Regions from separate parts of the Acinetobacter thutiue genome, predicted to be linked through region 2. Evidence: predicted binding sites of a transcription regulator. Region 2 holds the regulator's gene; each other region holds the start of a gene.
The links. Region 2 encodes PhoB, which activates phosphate uptake and scavenging genes when phosphate is short. Its sites were predicted from a motif close to TGTCATNAANCTGTCATAA; they were not measured.
Positions count from the first base shown of each region.

Region 1 (2,282 bases), on a different contig from region 2:
AAAGTTGTTTTTAATATATTTCAGCATCTTTAGATTCTTGGCAAGAAAAGCCCACCATCATGATAAGCCTTGAATATTAATTGATTAGCTTACATTTTGATTACAGTTAAGGTATAAATATTACCTGTCTTGCATAAGATCAAGTTTAAAAAAGCTTATTAGATATTCCAATACACTATTGAATTTTCATTAATACGCCTTATATTAGTACTAACGTTGCGACCAAAAGCATGCAGAATCTTTTATTCTACAAGACTTTTGGTTTATACCTTTTAAATTAGAGGATCACCTCATGAAGAAGTTTACAGTTGCGGTTTTTGCTGGATTAATAACCCTTACAGGGTTTAGTGTTCAAGCCGCAGCACCAGAACAAGAATGTAAAAAGTTGCAGGATGACTATAACCTCATTTATGCGTCTAAGGGTTTCTGTTTCAAGGATGCAGATGCCAAAGCCAAGTACGGCAATGAAAACTGCCATACCACCAAGCCAAAGTTTTCTGACAAAGAGCAACAACGTCTAGATGAGATTAAAGCTCGTCAAAAAGAGCTGGACTGTAAATAGAAACTGATTATTAGATTTTGTCCTCTCCTTTTTATTTTTTAGGAGAGGAAACTTGAATTATTCATATCCATATTAAGGGACTCATCATGGCTTACGATGACCAAAATATTTTTGCCCGAATTCTTCGTGGCGAATTGCCTGCGATTAAAATTTATGAAGATGATCAGGTTCTTGCCTTTATGGATATCATGCCCCAGGCAGATGGTCACGCTTTAGTGATTCCAAAGACTCCCGCAGTGACATTGTTAGACCTCCCTGCCGATGCAGCCGCCTACACCATCCAGATCGTTCAAAAGATTGCCCGTGCGATTGAGTCAGCACTGGATGTTAAAGGTATTGTACTCATGCAACTTTCTGGCGAAGCTGCTGGTCAAACTGTGCCGCATGTGCATTTCCATTTGATTCCAAGCTCAATTCATCATCTAGGCCGACACGCGGCTCAAATGGGTGATCAGGAAAAGATTAAGGCGATGGCTGAAAAGATTAAGGCTGCCCTGTAACTGATAATTTTTTCGTAAACGGAGTTGTTACTCCGTTTTTTATTTTATAACTATTTAATAATAAATGAGAAATAGAATTATTACTAAATATAAACCGTCATCAAATTGTCATTTTTCTTTCACTTCTCTGTCACACAGTTTGCCGATACTGCATACAAGTCAGTGAGCTGTGTAACTTTTTGTACATAAGCAAGCTTATAACAGTAACTAAGGCAACTGCCATTTACAAAAAAGTGTTTTGGAGAAATCTCAATGAAAAAATTGCTTCTTGCTGCTACTGTAGCAACTTTAGCCATGAATGCAGCGCAAGCAGCACCAACATTGTATGGTAAGCTCAATGTGACTTTGGATCAAATTGATAAAAATGGCTTTAAAGACGAAAGCGTAACTAAAGTAAATTCTAACGCTTCGCGTATTGGTGTAAAGGGTGAAGAGAAACTTACTGATAGCCTTTCAGCAGTTTATTTAGCAGAATGGGGTGTTTCAACTGATGGCGCTGGTTCTGATGCTGACTGGGGTATGCGTAACCGCTTTGTTGGTATCAAATCTGATGGGATTGCCACTTTAAAAATCGGTCAGTTTGATTCTTACTTAAAAACTGCTGCGGGCAACAACCAGGATATCTTTAACGATCACACTGAACTGGATATGACCAAGGTTCTTGCTGGTGAAGATCGTTTAAGCAACGTCATTGGTTTTGAAACTGATAAAAAATTACTGGGTGGATTAGCATTTAACATTATGTTCCAGCAAGGCGAACAAAATGAAAATGCAACAACCAAAGATCCTGTGACTGGTAAAGATGTCACTATACCTTTAACCAATGCTGCAGTTGGTCAAAAAGGTAGCCGCAATGGTTTTGGTGATGGTATCTCGACCTCGATCACTTATGAAAATAAAGATTTTGGTTTAGCGGCAGCAGTTGCGGGTAACTTTGCAGTTGCATCAAAGTATAACGCTTATAGCTTATCTGGTGTTTATACTGACGCAATTCGTGTAACTGGTTCACTAGACTTAAAACCAGCAGGCCTTGATGGTTTGGTACTTGGTGGGTTATGGCAAACTGCTCAACCAACAGATGATACTGTGACTGGTTTTAAAGGCTTAAAAGAAAATGCTTTTGGTGTAACGGGTGCTTATGCAATTCCATCAACACCAATTAAGTTAAAAGCAGAATATATCTCTGCTAAAACTGAAGTTGATGGTAAAGAAGACCGTAA
Region 1 is NZ_JAUDZE010000001.1:539,376-541,657, reverse strand. Features, by position in the region: gene QTA56_RS02550 (hypothetical protein) at 1-27, opposite strand, end outside; gene QTA56_RS02545 (YARHG domain-containing protein) at 293-562, shown strand; gene QTA56_RS02540 (HIT family protein) at 649-1,062, shown strand; gene QTA56_RS02535 (porin) at 1,315-2,282, shown strand, end outside.
Region 1: QTA56_RS02535 (porin) is a predicted target of PhoB. The motif match lies at 1,158-1,176, and genes of this name have one in related genera.

Region 2 (2,282 bases):
ACGCCGCGAAAAACTGATTGAGGCAGGCATTGCCATGTATGGCACACAGGGATTCTTCTCCGTGACAGTCAAGGATGTCTGTAATGAAGCCAAGCTGACTGAACGCTATTTCTATGAATCATTTAAGAAAAGTGAGGAACTGTTTCAGACGGTTTTCCTGAAAATGATTGAGAAAATGCAGACCTGCCTGACCCAGGCGGTACTCATGGCTGCGCCTGAACCGAAGAACATGGTCACGGCAGGATTGTCCGCCCTACTCAGCACCATCAAGGATGACCCACGTATGGCACGGATCATTTATATTGATGCCATGCTGGTGCAGGATTTACATAATCAGGCCACCATTCAAGAAACCCTGACCCAGTTTGACCGTATCATTCAGGGCTTCGTGATGATCACCATGCCCAATGCCCCACAGAGTGCCGAAGAAGTGTCTTTAATGGCAACAGGGCTGAATGGCTATGTCACGCATATTATTATCCGTTGGGTTTCCGAGGGTTTCAAGCAGCCGCTGGAGGATGTTTTAGCGGCCTGTTGTGCAGTGTTCCTGTCCTTTATTGAGACCACAGCCAAAAAAAATTAAAATCGTTTTACAGTTTTATGACAGATACAACCCTAAAACTGAGGTAGAGTTAAATAAATGAATTGCATGGCTTTATTGATCGTTTAACTGTCATCATTTGGTCACTGCTCTGCCCCACAACTGTCACAATTTATTGCTAAATTCGACTTTATCAGCTCTTTTGCAATGATATTGTCATAATTAATCTTTGTAATAAGCCTGTCATAACTAAAAAACCATATTTAAGGGTATTGCGCTGTGAAAGATGACTATATTTTAATTGTCGATGATGAGCTACCAATCCGCGAAATGATCCATACCTCTCTGGATATGGCGGGCTTCCAGTGTCTACAGGCTGAAGATGCCAAACAGGCGCACCAGATCATCGTTGATCAGCGTCCCGCACTTATTCTGCTGGACTGGATGCTTCCAGGCGGAGTCAGTGGTGTGGATCTGTGCCGCCGCCTGAAACGCGATGAGAACCTGGCGGAAATTCCCGTGATCATGCTCACCGCCCGTGGTGAGGAAGACCATAAGGTACAGGGTCTCGACGCAGGTGCGGATGACTACATGACCAAGCCATTCTCCACCCGTGAACTGGTGTCACGCATCAAGGCGGTGTTGCGCCGTGCCAATGCGCTCAGCGGTGAAAAGGTGATTGATGCCAATGGCCTGATGCTTGATCCTGTCAGCCAGCGAGTCAGTTTTGGCAACAGTATTTTAGATATGGGGCCAACTGAGTACCGCTTGCTGGCATTCTTTATGACCCATCCTGAACGTGCCTATACCCGTGCCCAATTGCTGGATCAGGTCTGGGGTGGTAATGTCTATATTGAGGACCGTACCATCGATGTGCATATCCGTCGCCTGCGCAAGGTGCTGGAACCATTTGGGGTGGATCGTTTTGTACAGACGGTACGTGGCACAGGCTATCGTTTCTCTACACGCGCTGATTTAGCAGCAGGTTAAAATCCTTTATGTATGAACCCTATCCCGTCCCTGAACTGGCACGTGAACACCAGCGTTTTCGCTACAGCAGTTTATGGACGTTTGCAAAACAGGATTTAAGGCTGCTGCTGTTTTTCTTATTGATTGCAAGCTTGATTGGATTCGGGGTCGGATACTTCTGGAGCTGTGTTTTTATCGCGTTCGTGGTTTTTTTTGCCCTCCAGCTACGCTCGCTTTATCTGGTCAATGACTGGATTTCCAACCGCCCCTACGATGTGCCACCCAACCTGAATGGTATCTGGGGTGCATTGCTGTTCAATGTTTACCGTGCCCAGCGTCAGGAACGTATTGTTCAGGCGGAAATGGTCGGACTGATCGACCGCGCACAATCCTCTCTGGTGGCGTTGGCTGAGGCGGTGGTCTTGATTGATGACCAGCATCAAATTGAATGGTGGAATCCTGCTGCGGAAAAATTACTGGGGATTAGCCCATTGGACCGTGGACGTAACTTGCTGGCGATTTTACGCCAACCCAACTTTATTGAATATTTCAAGCATAGTGATCAGGCACCCGATGGCATTCGTCTACAGGCCAAAATGGATGAAGAACATTATGTACAGGTGAAACTGACCCGTTTTGGGGGTGAAAGTCGGTTGCTGGTCGCCTATGACATTACCCGCATGCACAACCTTGAGCAGATGCGGAAAGACTTTGTCGATAACATCTCACATGAACTACGGACTCCGTTGACCGTACTCAGTGGCTATATCGA
Region 2 is NZ_JAUDZE010000006.1:73,818-76,099, forward strand. Features, by position in the region: gene QTA56_RS12775 (TetR/AcrR family transcriptional regulator) at 1-583, shown strand, start outside; gene phoB (phosphate regulon transcriptional regulator PhoB) at 821-1,531, shown strand; gene phoR (phosphate regulon sensor histidine kinase PhoR) at 1,540-2,282, shown strand, end outside.

Region 3 (2,282 bases), on a different contig from region 2:
CAGCAGCAGCAATTGTACTCATCGCAACCAGTTCAGCCGACATCCCCTGCCCATAGGTCATGTGGTTCTTACCAATACGCTCGCCTACAGTCACCACGATACGTTTCCAGCCCACCATCGTACCCAGACCCAAGGCCAAGGCCACCGCAACTTTCACCCAGTTCGGGATATATTGCAGGAATGAATCCAGGTTACCACGGTATTCTTTTACAACTTTTGCCTGATCCTGACTCATCTCAGGTAAAGCCTCAGCCTTATCCAGACGCTTGAATGTGGTGGTACTTAAGTACATATCATTACGGATTTCACTTACCGCTGCCTCTGGAATGGCTTTCAAGTCACCATAATTGGCAACACGCTCACCCAAATGTGCAGTCATGCTGGCAAGTGCAGGCACAACCTCAGGTGTCTGTTCTTTGGTCTGGATGTATTTGGTTAGCACATCACGTGCTTTGGCATCTGTCAGCTCATTTTGATTGACATTAAGCACAGTCGCTGTTTGTACTGAAAGTTGTTCAAATGACTGTAAGTGTTTTGCATCAAGATTCTTGTTTAAAGAATACGCCAACGGCACCAAACCAATCAGAATCAACATGATCAGCCCCATACCTTTTTGCCCATCATTTGAACCATGCGCAAAGCTTACACCTGTACAGGTAAAGATCAGAATGGCACGAATTAATGGTGGTGGTGGCTTGTTGCCTTCTGGCGGCTGGAACAGTTCTAGTTGACGCTTAAAAACTGTTTTTACCAATAAAAAGACAATAGCCGCAAAGGCGAAACCAATCAGTGGAGAGAACAGTAAGGCCTTACCGACCTTAATCACCTGATCCATATCTATGCCAGATGCACCACCGTTACTCGAATTTAGAATGTAGTTCATAATACCTACACCTAAAATCGAACCAATCAGGGTATGTGAACTTGATGCTGGAATGCCCAGAAACCAGGTCCCCAAATTCCATAAAATTGCGGCAATCAACATGGCGAACACCATGGCAAAACCAGCCCCGCTTCCCACATTCATAATGAGTTCAACAGGAAGCAAGGCAATAATACCGTATGCAACCGCACCACTCGCCACCATAACTCCAAGGAAGTTACAGAAGCCCGCCCACATGACAGCCACAGGAGCAGGCAATGCATTGGTGTAGATCACCGTCGCGACAGCATTTGCTGTATCGTGAAAGCCATTGACAAACTCAAAGCCCAGCGCAATAAAAAGTGCCGTTGATAGAAGAATAACTGAATATAAACTTAATGGTGGAACATGCGCCAAATCAGCGCTCACCTGAAAACCAATATAAATAAGTGTTGCAATAATAATTGTTAAAAACACCGGCATAAAGAATTTCGGTGTAGGAACATGCACATTCGTCGATTTTGCCTGTGAACTGGCAAGCGGTGAATCCGAAACAGGAGGAAGATTAGAATTCATGTATGACGGCAAGAGGATAATTAAATCCCCTGTATTGTTTAATTAAATTATGACAATTATATGACAAAGGACTGTCACATGAAGCCAAAATTTCATAGTTTTGTCACATTTTCTGGGATTTTATTAGGACAATCTCACTATTTTTTAAAAAATTAATTATTAAAAACAGCATGTTAATAAAAATAATTTTAAACCAAAACTGTTTGTCTGATTTTGCAACAAATACAATGAAATATGACATCTTACTGTCATATTTCAGATTATTTGCGTTCTTTTTAAGCATTATTCAGCTCAATTATGACAACTTAATGAAGTTTTTATGACATTTTCCATTTGGTCTGATGAATCACCCTGACTGGGCATTGAAAATACACGCTTTGGCGTAGCTTCTGTTACAATGCGACTGCTTTTTAAACTTGCTATGTACTGGGGTTCCTTATGTCCACACTTGCCACCCTGAAATCACTTCTTGCCCAGCGTATCCTGATTATTGATGGTGCAATGGGAACCATGATTCAACGCCATAAATTACAAGAAGAAGATTATCGTGGTGAACGCTTTGCAGATTGGGCATCAGACCTTAAAGGCAACAATGATTTACTGGTATTAACGCAGCCACAGATTATTCAGGGCATTCATGAAGCCTATCTGGATGCTGGCGCAGACATTATTGAAACCAACAGCTTTAACGGCACCCGTGTTTCCATGTCTGACTACCACATGGAAGACCTCGTTCCAGAGATCAACCGTGAAGCGGCTCGGCTCGCCAAACAAGCCTGTGAAAAATATTCCACCCCAGACAAGCCTCGTTTTGTTGCAGGTGTGCTTGGTCCCACTTCCCGCA
Region 3 is NZ_JAUDZE010000002.1:508,531-510,812, reverse strand. Features, by position in the region: gene QTA56_RS08390 (inorganic phosphate transporter) at 1-1,438, opposite strand, end outside; gene metH (methionine synthase) at 1,877-2,282, shown strand, end outside.
Region 3: QTA56_RS08390 (inorganic phosphate transporter) is a predicted target of PhoB. The motif match lies at 1,486-1,504, and genes of this name have one in related genera.